One region of the Streptomyces sp. 71268 genome, then DNA from elsewhere that is predicted to be linked to it. Evidence: riboswitches for the same ligand, from Rfam matches in the RefSeq annotation. Region 1 holds a riboswitch; the other holds the start of a gene.

Region 1 (7,423 bases):
TCCTGTCCGCCGACGCGCGTTCCCCCCAAAGGACTAGTGCATGCCGACTAGCAGGAACCACCCGTCGGGATGATGCGCCGCACGACAACCATCCCGACGAGTGACGCGTCTTCCACTGGAGAGAAGCGCTGCCGCTAAATGCCTGCGAAATCACGCTCGCAGGACAAGACTGAGACCAACCAACAGTTACGGGGGGCGGCAATGGATACCGCACCGAGCCGCAGGACAGCTACCACGTCACAGCGAAAGATTCCTTCCATGTGCCAGCACCAACCACCGTGCCCGACAGCCGAATCCGCTGACCGGGAGGCGGCCCACCTCGTGGCCCACCACCCCGAACAGGGCTGGAGCCTGTTGTGCAACGGGGTCCTGCTCTTCGAGGACACCGGGGAGCTGCTGCCGGACGGCCAGGTCATCGACCCGCACCGGCCGCTGAGCACCGAGCACGTCGTCACCGCCGCCTGACCCCTGCCCGCCGACGCGGGCACCGACAGGCGAGCACGCCGTCGCCGTACGGCAGGGGCCGCGAACCCGCGTCAGACCGTACGGCGGCGTGCCCCAGCACCACGCGAGTACGAGCACCGCGCGGACACGTACGGCGCAGCACCAAGCACGCAGCACGCAGCACGCAGCACGCAGCACGCAGCACGCAGCACGAAACACCAGGGGCCGGCCCGGCGTCACCGCCGAACCGGCCCCCTCGCATGTCCGTCGCGCGTCGGTCAGTCGCGACCACGCACCACGCCGGACCGCCTAGCTCTCGTAGCTCTCCGGCGGCGGGCACGAGCAGACCAGGTTGCGGTCACCGAACGCCCCGTCCACCCGGCGAACCGGCGGCCAGTACTTGTCCGAGGCCGCCACGCCGGCCGGGAACACGGCCTCTTCCCTGCTGTACGGGTGGTCCCAGTCGCCGCCGACCGTGGCCGCCGTATGCGGGGCGTTGCGCAGCGGGTTGTCCTCGGCCGACCACTCGCCGGAACCCACCTTGGCGATCTCCGCACGGATGGCGATCATCGCCTCGCAGAAGCGGTCGAGCTCGGACAGGTCCTCGCTCTCCGTCGGCTCGATCATGAGCGTGCCGGCCACCGGGAACGACATCGTCGGCGCGTGGAAGCCGTAGTCGATCAGCCGCTTGGCGACGTCGTCGACGGTGACGCCGGTCTCCTTGGTGAGTCCGCGCAGGTCGACGATGCACTCGTGCGCCACCAGCCCGGCCGGGCCGGTGTACAGCACCGGGTAATGCGGTTCGAGCCGCTTGGCGATGTAGTTGGCGCTGAGCACCGCGACCTGCGTGGCGCGGCGCAGCCCCTCGCCACCCATCAGGCGCACGTACGCCCAGGAGATGGGCAGGATGCCGGCCGAGCCCCAGGGCGCCGCGGAGACGGGGCCCACGCCGGTCTCGGGGCCGGCCTCGGGCTGGAGCGGGTGGTTGGGCAGGAACGGCGCCAGGTGCGCGCGCACGCCGATCGGGCCGACGCCGGGGCCGCCGCCGCCGTGCGGGATGCAGAACGTCTTGTGCAGGTTCAGGTGCGAGACGTCGCCACCGAAGTGGCCCGGCTTGGCCAAGCCGACCAGCGCGTTGAGGTTGGCGCCGTCCACGTACACCTGGCCGCCGGCGTCGTGCACCGCGGCGCAGATGTCGCTGATGTGCTCCTCGAACACGCCGTGCGTCGACGGGTAGGTGACCATGAGCACGGCCAACTCGTTGCCGTGCTTCTCGATCTTGGCGTGCAGGTCGGCCGTGTCGACCTCGCCGTCGTCGCCGGTCTTGACGACGACGACCTTCATGCCGGCCATCACGGCGCTCGCGGCGTTGGTGCCGTGCGCGGAGGAGGGGATCAGGCACACGGTGCGCTGCTCGTCCCCGTTGGCCCGGTGGTAGGCGCGCACGGCCAGCAGGCCGGCCAGCTCGCCCTGCGACCCGGCGTTGGGCTGGAGCGAGACCTTGTCGTAGCCGGTGACCTCGGCGAGCCGGTCCTCCAGCTCCCTGATCAGCGTGAGGTAGCCCTGCGCCTGCTCGATGGGCGCGAACGGGTGCAGCCCGCCGAACTCCGGCCAGGTCACCGGCTCCATCTCGGTGGTCGCGTTCAGCTTCATCGTGCAGGAGCCGAGCGGGATCATGCCTCGGTCCAGCGCGTAGTCGCGGTCGGCGAGCTTGCGCAGGTAGCGCAGCATCGCGGTCTCGGAGCGGTGCTGGTGGAAGACGGGGTGGGTGAGGTAGTCGCTGGTACGCAGCAGCGACTGCGGCAGCGCGTCGGCCACGGCGGCGTCCAGCGCCTCCACGTCGGCGTTGATACCGAACGCGCCCCACACGGCGGCGAGCTGCGCGCGACCGGTGGTCTCGTCGCAGGCGATGCCCACCTGGTCGGCGTCGACGAGCCGCAGGTTGACGCCGGCCTCGCGCGCGGCGGCCACGACCTCGGCGGCCCGACCCGGAACCCGCACGGTCAGCGTGTCGAAGTACGCCTCGTGTACGACCTCCACCCCGCCGGCCCGCAGCCCCTCGGCGAGCACGGTGGCGTAGCGGTGCGTACGGCGCGCGATGGCGGCCAGGCCCTGGGGGCCGTGGTAGACGGCGTACATGCCGGCCATCACGGCGAGCAGGACCTGCGCGGTGCAGATGTTGCTGGTGGCCTTCTCACGGCGGATGTGCTGCTCGCGGGTCTGCAGCGCCAGCCGGTACGCCTTGTTGCCGTCCGCGTCCACGGAGACGCCGACCAGCCGGCCCGGCAGGCTGCGGGCGAACTTGTCGTCGACGGCCATGAACCCGGCGTGCGGACCGCCGAAGCCCAGCGGCACGCCGAAGCGCTGGGTGCTGCCGACGGCGATGTCGGCGCCGAGTTCGCCGGGCGAGGTCAGCAGGGTGAGGGCGAGCAGGTCGGCGGCGACCGTGACGACGGCGCCGAGCTCGTGGGCCCGCTCGATGACGGCGCGCGGGTCGCGGAGTGCGCCGGAAGCGCCGGGGTACTGGAGGAGGATGCCGAAGACACCGCGCTCGGCGATCTCGTCCGGGATGCCGTCGGACAGGTCGGCGACGACGACCTCGACGCCGGTCGGTTCGGCGCGGGTCTGGATGACGGCGATGGTCTGCGGCAGACAGTCCGCGTCGACGAGGAAGACGCCCTGCTTGACCTTGCCGACCCGGCGGGAGAGCGCCATGGCCTCCGCGGCGGCGGTGCCCTCGTCCAACAGGGAGGCGCTCGCGGTGGGCAGCCCGGACAGGTCGGACACCACGGTCTGGAAGTTCAGCAGCGCCTCGAGGCGGCCCTGCGAGATCTCGGGCTGGTACGGCGTGTACGCGGTGTACCAGGACGGGTTCTCCATCACGTTGCGCAGGATCACCGGCGGGGTGAACGTGCCGTGGTACCCGAGGCCGATCATGGGCGTGACGACCTCGTTGCGGTCGGCCAGCTCGCGCAGCTCGGCGAGCACCTCCGCCTCGGTCCTGGCGTCGGGCAGCCGCAGCGACTCGGCGCTCTTGATCACGTCGGGCACGGCTGCCGCGGTCAGCTCGTCGAGCGAGCCGAAGCCGACCTGGGCGAGCATCTTGGCCTGCGCCTCGCGGTCAGGCCCGATGTGGCGCTCGTCGAAGGGCGTGCCGCGCTCCAACTCGGTCAGGGAGATGCGGTGTGCGGTCATCTACGGGGGCCTCCTGGTCAAGCGACCTTGGGGGGCACCAAGGCGCTGGTGCCCGTACGGCCTCCCCCTCTGTCATCTCAACCTGAGAGCTTCACCGGCCCGCGCAGCGATCCGGCTTTCACCGTCGGTGAGGAAGGGCTCCGGCATGTTGCCCGTGACCCGCCCTGCTTTCCAGAGTGACCTCGTCCGTACGGTACGTGTGCCTGAGAGATTCCGGGGAGGATTTGCTCCTTCGGCGCCCCCGCCAGCTTGCGACGGAGAGCTCTCCCGCACGGGGTCGACAGCCGTCTGCCAGCCTACCAGCGGCGATGTCGGCCAGCCCCTCAAGTGGCCGACGAGCTGGATCTGGCCTTACGTAGGTGTCATAGGGGGCAGTCATGACTTTGTTGGAGGTGATGGACGGTGCACACGGACACCGACCCGCGGCAGTTGATAGGCCGCAAGGCGTTCGACCGCCACGGCACGAAGATCGGCACGGTGGACGAGGTCTATCTCGATGACGCGACGGGCGAACCCGAGTGGGCAGCCGTGCGCACCGGCTTGTTCGGGCGCGATGTCTTCGTCCCGCTGGAGCCGAGCGAGGTGGTCGACGAGACGCTGCGCATCCCGTTCGACCGGGCGTTGATCAAGGGCGCCCCGGACCTCGGCGTCGGCCGGCACCTCTCGCCCGAGCAGGAGGTCCAGCTCTACCGGCACTACGGGCTCGACACCTCGCGGCGCGGCCCCGCCCCTCCCCCGGACACCGGCTTCGGGCGCATCGCCGGCGAGGAGAGTCCGGGCGGCTCACCCTCCGACGGCTGACCCGCCGGCGCCGGCCGCCACCCCGCCGCCGGCCCCGATGTCCACGGCCGGCAGGTCGGCTGCCGGCGCCCCGGGCGGTATCTCCGGGCGCACCAACGGCAGGGGCTCGGCAGGCGCGAGGGCCGGGTCGTCGACGGCGAACGTCCGCACACGGCCCGGCGCCGACCAGGGCTGCTCGAACCGCACGGTCACCCGCCCCACGCCGCTGCCCTGCACCCAGCCGGGGCCGTACTCCGCGTGCACGACGTCGTGACCCGGCAGCCAGTGCCTGGGAAGCTCGGGCGACGGCTCGAATATGGGGCCCTGCGGGGCGCTCTCCGGGCCCGGGGCCGGCCCGGGGTCAGGTCTGCCCGAAGCCTCGTCCCGGGCCCGCTGGGCCCCTTCCAGCGCTTCACGCTCCATGGCGGCCTGCGCGAAGAGGTCCTCCTGCGTGTAGTCGGCCAGACCGGTGACGCCGACGCCGAGGAGGCGCACTCCCTCGCTCGTCTCCACGCCGTCGATGAGCCGCCGCGCGGCCTCCCGCACCACCGAGGGGTCGTCCGTGGGGCCGCGTAGCGTCTCGGAGCGGGTGAGCGTCGAGAAGTCGTAGCGCCGGACCTTGACCACGACCGTGCGCCCCGACCTGCCCGCCTCCCGCAGCCGCTCCACGCACCGGTCCGCGAGCCGGGCCACCTCGAACTGCACCCGCGAGCGGTCGGTGAGGTCCTCGTCGAACGTGTCCTCCACGGAGACCGACTTGGTGTCCCGGTCGGCGACCACCGGGCGCTCGTCCCGCCCACTGGCCAGCGCGAACAGCGAGGCGCCGTGGGCCTTGCCGAGCAGCCGCACCAACTCGGCCTCCCCGGCCTCGGCCGACTCCGCCACGGTGTGGATGCCGGCGCGCCGCAGCGCCTCGGCCGTCGCCGGACCGACTCCGGGGATGGCCCGCACCGACATCGGCCCGAGCAGCGCCATCTCGGTGCCCGGCTCGATCACCACCAGGCCGTCGGGCTTGGCCTGCTCGGAGGCGATCTTGGCGAGCATCTTGGAGCCGGCGAGCCCGACCGACCCGGAGAGCCCGGTCGCGGCGGCGATGTCGCGGCGCAGCCGCTCTCCCACCGCGCGGGCCGCCTCCAATCGGGGCTCCACGCCGCCGACTTCGAGATCGACGAACGCCTCGTCCAGGCTGAGCGGCTCCACCAGCGGCGACAGCCTCGCCAACAGTCCCATCACCACGTCGCTGACCTGCCGGTACAGCGAGAAGCGCGGCGTGAGGTAGGCGGCGTTGGGGCACAGCCGGCGGGCCTGCGCCATGGCCATGGCCGAGTGCACCCCGAAGACCCGCGCCTCGTACGAGGCCGTGGACACGACGCCGCGCGGCCCAAGCCCCCCGACGATCACCGGTTTCCCACGCAAGCTGGGCTTGGATGCCTGCTCCGCCGCCGCGTAGAAGGCATCCATGTCCAGATGCAGGATTGTTGGCGCACCCCTCACACCACGATAGTGCCGTACGCCACTGACAACCGGGCTCAGACCGCGCGGTTGCGCCGCCTGGCCAGCTCGTCCCCGGGGTGGTGGCGGGCCAGCGTCTCGCCGGTGTCCACGCGCTCCCCGTGCAACTGGGACAGCGCCGCCTCCACGTCCCGCCACACCACGCCGACGGCGATGCCGAAGACGCCCTGGCCGCCCTGGAGCAGGTTCACGACCTCGTCCGGCGACGTGCACTCGTACACCGTCGCCCCGTCGCTCATCAGGGTCATCTGCGCCAGGTCGGCGTCCCCGCGCAGCCCCAGGTGCCGCACCGCGGTGCGGATGTTCTGGAGCGAGACGCCGGTGTCGAGGAGCCGCTTGACGATCTTGAGGACGACCACGTCGCGGAAGCTGTACAGGCGCTGGTTGCCGGAGCCGTGAGCCGGCCGCACGCTCGGCTCCACGAGTCCGGTACGCGCCCAGTAGTCGAGCTGCCGGTAGGTGATGCCCGCCGCCGCGCACGCCGTGGGCCCGCGGTAGCCGACGTCCTCGGACGCGGGCTCCTCGGGAGCCATGGCGCGTGTCGCGACCGGCTGTCCGGGCGCCGATCCGGCCCCGCCCCCGGGAAGCGGATACGGACCGCCTGCCGCCGTGCCCTCGCCGGTGCTTCTCACGCCGACCTCCGTCCTTGACCTGCCTTCTCGACGGTAGGCAGTCACTCGGGGTGCGTCAACGATCGCCACACTCGGCACGCCGAGTGATAATCACCCTGGGAGTGGTTTACCACGACACTCCGCCGGGAACGGCTGGCCGGATGTCCATCACGGCCGGCGTCAGCGGCTCACTGGCTGTTGGTGTCGAAGTCTTCCGGAGAGATCTGGTCGAGGAACTCGCGGAACTTCTCGACCTCGTCCTCCTGCTCGTCCGGGATGGCGATGCCCGCGTCGTCCAACACACCGTCGCTGCCGTAGATCGGCGTTCCGGTGCGCAGAGCCAGCGCTATGGCGTCCGACGGCCGGGCGCTGACCTCCACGCCGCTGGCGAACACCAGCTCCGCGTAGAAGACGCCCTCCCGCAGGTCGGTGATCCGGACCTCGGTGAGTTCCTGACCCACCGCTTCCAGCACGTCCTTGAAAAGGTCATGGGTCAGCGGTCGCGCGGGGGCCATGCCCTGCTGCGCGAAGGCGATGGCAGTCGCCTCTCCCGGCCCAATCCAGATGGGCAGGTACCGGTCGCCTCCCACTTCACGGAGAAGCACGATCGGCTGGTTGGAAGGCATTTCCACCCGGACACCCACGACGTCGAGCTCATTCACACAGCAACCCTAGGACCTGGTCGACCGGTTTGGGTAGTCGGGCACCGCGGCACTCAGTGCAACCTGACCCGCAGCGCGGCTTCCACGAGCGCCGCGTGCAGCCGTACGGACAGCCCCGCCAGCTCCCGGGCGGTGGCCTCCGCATGGGCTCTGGTCTGCGGGTTTCTATGCCTGCGCAGGGGTGCGACGAGCTGCTCGACAAGGCCGGCCTCCCGATCG
Region 2 (7,423 bases), 1.7 Mb from region 1:
AGTAGTACGTCTTCTCCAGGAGCGGCACCCCCTCCGCGTCGTACGCGAAGAGCGTCATGCCGTTGGCGTGGTAGGGCAGCGAGCGGCGGCGGTGCAGGATCAGTTCGTTCGGCTCGTCGAAGTCGATCTCGTGGTCGGTGCCGATCTCCGCGCCGAGCAGCCGCAGCCGCTTGGTCTGGCGGATGCGCTGGACCTCGTCGTCGGCGCGCTCCACGTCCACGGTCTTCGGCGAGTAGCCCTCAAGCCCGAGCAGCACCGCCTTGGGCGTGCCGTGGCCGTGTCCGGTGGCGCCCAGCGAGCCGAACAGTTCGGCCCGTACGGCGGTGGTGTGGGCCAGCAGGCCCTCGTTCTTCAGCCGGCGCACGAACATGCGGGCGGCGCGCATCGGGCCGACGGTGTGGGAGCTGGAGGGACCGATGCCGATGGAGAAGAGATCGAATACGGAGATGGCCACGGTGGCTGACCCCTTTGTCTGCTCGGTGTGGGCGGTTCGGAGTGCGAAGGGAGAGAGGCTGGCGGTGCGGGCCGGGGTTGCGCGCCCATGGGGCTTGGGACTGAGGGGACCCCGGGGGCGACGGACGGGAGGGGACGGGTAGTGGCGGCCCTTGGAACGGGCGGGGCGGGGTGGCGCCGCTGGTGCGGTGCCGGATGCGGTTGTCGGGACGTACGGGCCGGGCGGGCCGGCGGGTGGTGCGCCCGGCCGGGCGCGGGCCGGCGATCACCCCCGTCCGGACGCGGGACGGGGCACCGGCCCACTACCAGTGTGCGCGGTGCCCCGGAAAAGGCGCCCAGCCGAGGGGTTACAGCGTGGAGTACAGCGGGTGCTTCGCGGCCAGCGCGCTCACCCGACCGCGCAGCGCCTCGGCGTCGTAGACCGGCTTAAGCGCCTGCGCGATGACGTCGGCGACCTCGCGGAAGTCCTCGGTCGTGAAGCCACGGGTGGCCAGCGCCGGGGTGCCGATCCGCAGGCCCGAGGTGACCATCGGGGGGCGCGGGTCGTTCGGGATGGCGTTGCGGTTGACGGTGATGCCGACCTCGTGCAGCCGGTCCTCCGCCTGCTGGCCGTCCAGCTCGGAGTTGCGCAGGTCCACCAGGACCAGGTGCACGTCCGTGCCGCCGGACAGCACGGCCACGCCCGCCTCGGCCACGTCGGCCTGGGTCAGCCGCTCGGCCAGGATGCGCGAGCCCTCAAGGGTGCGCTGCTGGCGCTCCTTGAACTCCTCCGAGGCCGCCATCTTGAAGGCGACGGCCTTGGCCGCGATCACGTGCTCCAGCGGGCCACCCTGCTGACCGGGGAAGACCGCCGAGTTGATCTTCTTGGCGAGTTCGGCCGTGGACAGGATCACGCCGCCGCGCGGGCCGCCGAGCGTCTTGTGCGTGGTGGTGGTCACCACGTGCGCGTGCGGCACCGGCGAGGGGTGCAGACCCGCGGCGACCAGGCCGGCGAAGTGCGCCATGTCCACCATCAGGTACGCGCCGACCTCGTCGGCCACCCGGCGGAAGGCCGCGAAGTCGAGCTGGCGCGGGTACGCGGACCAGCCGGCCACGATCAGCTTCGGACGGTGCTCCTTGGCCAGCCGCTGGATCTCGTCCATGTCGACCTGACCGGTCTGCTCGTCCACGTGGTAGGCGACCACGTTGTAGAGCTTGCCGGAGAAGTTGATCTTCATGCCGTGGGTCAGGTGCCCACCGTGCGCGAGGTTCAGGCCCATGATCGTGTCGCCGGGCTTGAGCAGCGCGAACATCGCGGCGGCGTTCGCCTGCGCGCCCGAGTGCGGCTGCACGTTGGCCGCCTCGGCGCCGAACAGCGCCTTGATGCGGTCGATGGCGATCCGCTCGATGACGTCCACGTGCTCGCAGCCGCCGTAGTAGCGGCGGCCCGGGTAGCCCTCGGCGTACTTGTTGGTGAGGACCGTGCCCTGGGCCTCCAGGACGGCGACCGGAGCGAAGTTCTCCGACGCGATCATCTCCAGGGTGGACTGCTGGCGGTGGAGCTCGGCGTCGACGGCGGCGGCGACGTCCGGGTCGAACTCGTGGAGGGAACTGTTGAAAGTCGACATCGGCATCCCGATCAGATCAGAGGCGTCAGGGTCACGTGGAAAGGTGCTCAGCTTTCGGTGAAGGCCGTGTACTCGTCGGCGGAGAGCAGGTCGTCCGGCTCGTCCGAAATCTTCACCTTGAACAGCCAGCCACCCTCGAAGGGGGCCGTGTTCACCAGCGACGGGTCGTCCACGACGTCCTGGTTGACCTCGGTGATCTCACCGGTTACCGGCGCGTACAGGTCGCTGACCGACTTGGTCGACTCCAGCTCACCGCAGGGTTCGCCCGCGGTGACCTCGGCGCCGACCTCCGGGAGCTGGACGAAGACGACATCGCCGAGCGCGCCCGCGGCGTGCTCGGTGATGCCGACCGTCGACACGCCGTCCTCGGCGGCCGACAGCCACTCGTGCTCCTTGCTGTAGCGAAGCTGCTGGGGGTTGCTCATGACCTGATTCTCCTGTACGCGATGGCGTGGTCGTGCAAGGGGGCGGGAAAACGATGGAACGGACAAACGCCGCCGAGGTGCCGTACGGAAAGCAAACGGACACCTCGGTCGGGTGGGACCGGGGCGGCGGCTAGCGCTCGCGCTTGTAGAAGGGGAGCGCGACGACCTCGTACGGCTCGTGCGTCCCACGGATGTCCACGGCCACGCCCTCGGTGCCCGGAGCGGCGTGCTCCGCGTCCACGTAGGCCATGGCGATCGGCTTGCCGAGGGTGGGCGACGGGGCGCCGGAGGTCACCTCGCCGATCACGGTGCCGTCGGCGGCCACGACGGAGAACCCGGCGCGCGGCACCCGACGGCCCGTGGCGACCAGCCCGACCAGCTTGCGCGGCGGGGCCTCGGCGGCCCGCTTGGCCGCCCCCTCCAACGGCTCGCGGCCGACGAAGCGGCCACCGTTGGTCGTCTTCTCGAACTTCACCACGCGGCCGAGCCCGGCGTCGAAGGGCGTGGTCGCGGTGGTCAGCTCGTTGCCGTACAGCGGCATGCCCGCCTCAAGGCGCAGCGTGTCGCGGCAGGAGAGCCCGCACGGGATCAGCCCGACCGGCGCGCCGGCCTCGGTCAGCGCCTGCCACAGGGTCTCGGCGTCGCCCGGGGCGACGAACAGCTCGAAACCGTCCTCACCGGTGTACCCGGTACGGGCGATCAGCGCCTGGACGCCGGCGACGGTGCCGGGCAGGCCCGCGTAGTACTTGAGCCCGTCCAGGTCGGCGTCGGTCAGCGACTTCAGAATGCCGGGGGACTCGGGGCCCTGGACGGCGAGCAGCGCGTACGCGTCGCGGTCGTCCCGGACGGCGGCGTCGAAGCCGGCGGCGCGCTCGGTCAGCGCGTCCAGCACGGTCTGCGCGTTGGAGGCGTTGGCCACCACCAGGTACGTCTGGTCGGCCAGCCGGTAGACGATCAGGTCGTCCAGGATGCCGCCGTCGGCGTCGCAGATCATGGTGTAGCGGGCGCGGCCGACGGCCACCGAGGACAGGTTGCCGACGAGGGCGAAGTCGAGCGCCTCGGCGGCCTGCGGGCCGGTCAGCGTGATCTCGCCCATGTGGGAGAGGTCGAACAGGCCGGCGCGGGTGCGGACGGCGACGTGCTCCTCGCGCTCACTGCCGTACCGCAGCGGCATGTCCCAGCCCGCGAAGTCGGTCATGGTGGCGCCGAGCGCGCGATGGGTCGCGTCGAGGGCGGTGCGGCGCGGAGAATCGGGCAGGCTGCTCATCGGTGCGGACTCCCAGGGGGTGGGCAGGGCTGGCGAGGACATCCTCCCCATCTGTCATCGGAACCTGAGAGGTTCGCCTTGACCCCCCGCGGAGCGGGGCAGGCTTGCACCTTGGGTGGAGCCGCGCGAACGGCTCGCTTTTCAGATCTGCCTCATCCACGCGGTATCGGGGCCTGAGAGATTCAAGGGAGGACTTGCTCCTTCGGCGTCCCGGGCGGCTGATCGAGCAGATCATCGCTGGTCCGGGAACTCTCCCGCATGGATTCAAGCGGCCAGTATGCAGTTGCGCGCACATCATGACACGGACAGGCGAGCGATGGACCCCCGGTCCGGCACCCAAATCTCCGGTGGGGCGTATTACCTCTTCTTTACACTCGGTGGATACGGACCGTGGTGACCGCCGCCGTCATGCTCGGGGAGGACGATCACGTTGCAGGGTCAGGGCACGCAGGCGGGACAGTCACGAACACCTCCAGTGACCGCGCCAGCCGCGCCGTCGCGGCAGCGGGCGCGGGCGGCCGGGGAACTGGTGCGGCCGGGCCGCGGCCCCCGGGTCCGCGACCTGCGCGCCGGCGGCCGGGCCCACGCCCAGCCGGCGGACCGGGCCCGCACGCAGCCCGGCGCGACGCTGACGGACTTAGCCGACCGCTCCACGGCCGACCGCTCCACGGCTGACCGCTCCACTGCCGACCACTCCACGGCTGACGGCCCCTCGGGCGAGCGCCTCTCGGCCGACCCCGGCGTCGGCGAACGGCGCGCCGGGGGCCCGCCCGGCGAGGAGCCCGCCAGTAGCCCCACGCCCCCGGAGTCCGCCGGTGACCAGGGCCCGCGCGTGCCCGACGGCGGCGGCCACCTCCCACGGGCGCGCGCCGCCGGCGCCCCACCGCGACCGCCGGTCCCGGCCGTCCCGACGGCTCCGTCAGCCCCGCCGACCCCGTCAGCCCCGCCCACGGCAGCCGTGGCAGCCGCCCCGCCGGCCCGGGTGCGCGAGCTGCGCTACGTCGCCGGTGACCTGGTCGTCGTCTCCGGGCTGCCCGGCAGCGGGAAGAGCACCCTGATCCGCCGGGTGGTGCCGGCCCGTGACGCGCAGGGCCGGCCGGTGCGGCGGGTCGACTCGCAGGACGCCAGGGACCGCTGGGAACGCCGGATGCCACCGTGGCTGGCCTACTCCGCCTACCGACCGCTGGTGCGCCTGGCGCACTACGCGGGGTTGCGCCGGGCCGTGCGCTCCGGCGACAGCGTCGTCGTCCACGACTGCGGCACCATGCCGTGGGTACGCCGCTGGCTGGCCCGCTGCGCGCGGCGTCGCGGCGTCGCCCTCCACCTGGTCCTGCTGGACGTGCCGCCGGGCGTGGCCCTGGCCGGGCAGGCGGCGCGGGGCCGTGGGGTCTCCCCGTACGCCTTCGGCCGCCACCGCGCCGCGGTCGGTCGGCTGCGCGCGGAGGCGCTCGCGGGAGCCCCGCCGGCCGGCTGCGCGTCGGCGGTCCTGCTGGACCGCGCGGCGGCCGGGGCGCTGGCCGACATCGGGTTCGACTAGACCCGTAGCCGCCCGCGCTCGCGCCCGCGCGGCGAGGGCGGCCCGGCGCGCCGGGTACGGGGCGCCCCGAGATGCAACGGGACACGACGGGGCGCCACCTCCGTGCACCCGTACGCGGCGCCCCGCGCGTCTGTCTGTACGCGGGGCACCCCACGCGCCCGACGGGGCGCCGGCGGCTCCCGCGCCCGCGCCGCGTGCCGGCGCGGGACCCGGTGGGCAGGCGCCCGCGAAGGGTGCCGTGCGCCCGGGCGGGCGGTGGCCCGCGGGAGCGGGGGCGGGTGCAGCCGTTAGGGTGCGTAGGCAGGTCGGACGAGACGGTGGTTGGACGAGATGAGCATCCCTGAGCGACACGAAACCTCCCCGGCTGTCGGCGGTTTCCCGTGCAACGAGCTCGAAGAGGTGCTGGCCGCCTCGCTCGCGCTGGGCCCGGACGGACAACAGCGGACGGGCGCGGGCGCCCGCGTCGTCGAGGTACTCGGGCGCAGCCTGATATGGGTGCCGCTGCCGCGCGGCGGTGGCCCGGACAGCACCGAGTTGGACCTCGCCACCATCGAACTGGACGGCGCCGCCTTCACCCCGGTCTTCAGCTCCGAGGCGCAGTTCCACGCGCTCACCGGCGGCCAGATGTCCTTCACCGTCGCCCCGGCCGTCGAGTTCGCCCGTGGGCTGCCCCCACAGGTGGGCATCGTCGTGAACCCGGGCGGCGCGGTCGGCGTCCCGCTCCCGACGCCCGCCGTCGCCGAACTGTGCCGCGCCGGCCGCACCCCCCTGGACGGGGCCGCGTCGGGCGGCCGGGTGCTGCTCTACGAGCCCGACTGGCAAGACGAGCCGGTCGACTTCCTGGCCGCGGCCGGCATCGAGTTCACGGCGACGCCCGGCGTGCGGACCGCGCGCCGGGCCCTGGCCAGCGTCGAGGGCCAGCCCCCGGCCCTGTTCGTCGGCGTCGAGGTGGACCGGCCCGACCCGCAGGCGCGCGCCCTGGTGCTGGACGCGCTCGGCCGGGCGCTCGGCGCGGTCCCGGTGGCCTGGCCGGTACAGCTCGTCCTGCTGGACATCGCCCAGGACCCGGTGGCGGACTGGATGCTGGGGCGGGTGCGACCGTTCTTCGACCGGGACGTGTGACGTCGTGCGGGAGCTGTCGAGGGGGACTCGTAAGCTGGTTGGATGACCGGGCGGGGCGTGCGACGACGCCCCGGACATCGGCCGACAGAAGGGGCGTAACCAGGTGAGCGCGGGCGCGGACAGGGGGGTGCGCAGCGACTCGTATCTCGGCGGTGGCGGGCGAGGCGGGGCGGGTGTGCCCGCCGGGCAGGTCGAGGAGGCGCTGGGGCAGGTCTCCCCAGGGCGCTTCGACGCGTACGAGCGCCTCCTGCACGCCCTCGTCGAGGGCCAGGTGTGGATGCTCCTGTGGCACGGCCAGCCGGGATCACCCGACGCCCAGTACGGAAACATGGACATCGACGGCCTCGGCTACGCGCCGTGCGTGACCTCCGCGCACGAGCTGGCCGCCAGCGGCTGGCACCGCTCCCACGAGGTGGTCACCGGCCGGCAGGTCGCCGCCGCGCTCTTCCCCGAGCGCTGGGGCCTGTGGCTCAACCCGCACGCCCCCGGCGGCGGCGTCGGCGTCCCCTGGGCCGACCTGCGGCGCGTGGCGGGGGGCCTGGACCGACTGCCCGCGGGGCCGCTGCGGCTGAGCGAACCCACGGTGGAGATGCACCAGTTCTACGCCCTGCTCGGGCAGCACGCGCACCGCACGCCCGCGGTGCGCTCGCTGCGCCGCGCCTGGGTACAGCCGGCGCTCGGCAGCCCGTACCTGGCCATCGGCCTTGAGCTGTACGACACGAGCCAACAGGCCGTGGAATCCGTACGGTTGATGATGCGTCAGGCCATCGGGGTGGTGCCCGACGGGCTGCCGGTCTCCACGGTCGCGATGGCCGACGCGTACGACCCGGTGGCGATGTGGATGCAGGCCAACAGCCGCCCCTTCTTCGACCGCGACCTCTACGGACCCGCGCCCGCGCCCACGGCCGGATACGGCTACCCGCCGCAACCCCAGCCGTACTGAGCGCCCCCGGCCGCCCCGGCTCACAGCCCCACACGCGCCCACGCCCGTAGCCCCCACACGCGCCCGCGC

What was found. Region 1 has a riboswitch for glycine ahead of gcvP (aminomethyl-transferring glycine dehydrogenase). Riboswitches for the same ligand answer to the same signal wherever they lie in the genome.
Region 2: another riboswitch for glycine. It lies ahead of gcvT (glycine cleavage system aminomethyltransferase GcvT); the one in region 1 lies ahead of gcvP (aminomethyl-transferring glycine dehydrogenase).

Annotation. Positions count from the first base shown of each region.
Region 1 covers NZ_CP114200.1:566,070-573,492, forward strand. The annotation lists gene OYE22_RS02025 (DUF5999 family protein) at 259-465, shown strand; gene gcvP (aminomethyl-transferring glycine dehydrogenase) at 754-3,639, opposite strand; glycine riboswitch at 3,821-3,919, opposite strand; gene OYE22_RS02035 (PRC-barrel domain-containing protein) at 4,042-4,440, shown strand; gene OYE22_RS02040 (DNA polymerase IV) at 4,423-5,913, opposite strand; gene OYE22_RS02045 (MerR family transcriptional regulator) at 5,949-6,563, opposite strand; gene OYE22_RS02050 (bifunctional nuclease family protein) at 6,731-7,204, opposite strand; gene OYE22_RS02055 (MerR family transcriptional regulator) at 7,258-7,423, opposite strand, start outside.
Region 2 covers NZ_CP114200.1:2,274,803-2,282,225, reverse strand. The annotation lists gene OYE22_RS08325 (L-serine ammonia-lyase) at 1-454, opposite strand, end outside; gene glyA (serine hydroxymethyltransferase) at 801-2,060, opposite strand; gene gcvH (glycine cleavage system protein GcvH) at 2,108-2,485, opposite strand; gene gcvT (glycine cleavage system aminomethyltransferase GcvT) at 2,616-3,752, opposite strand; glycine riboswitch at 3,904-4,019, opposite strand; partial or broken gene OYE22_RS08305 (AAA family ATPase) at 4,741-5,289, shown strand; gene OYE22_RS08300 (enhanced serine sensitivity protein SseB) at 5,620-6,411, shown strand; gene OYE22_RS08295 (enhanced serine sensitivity protein SseB C-terminal domain-containing protein) at 6,587-7,354, shown strand.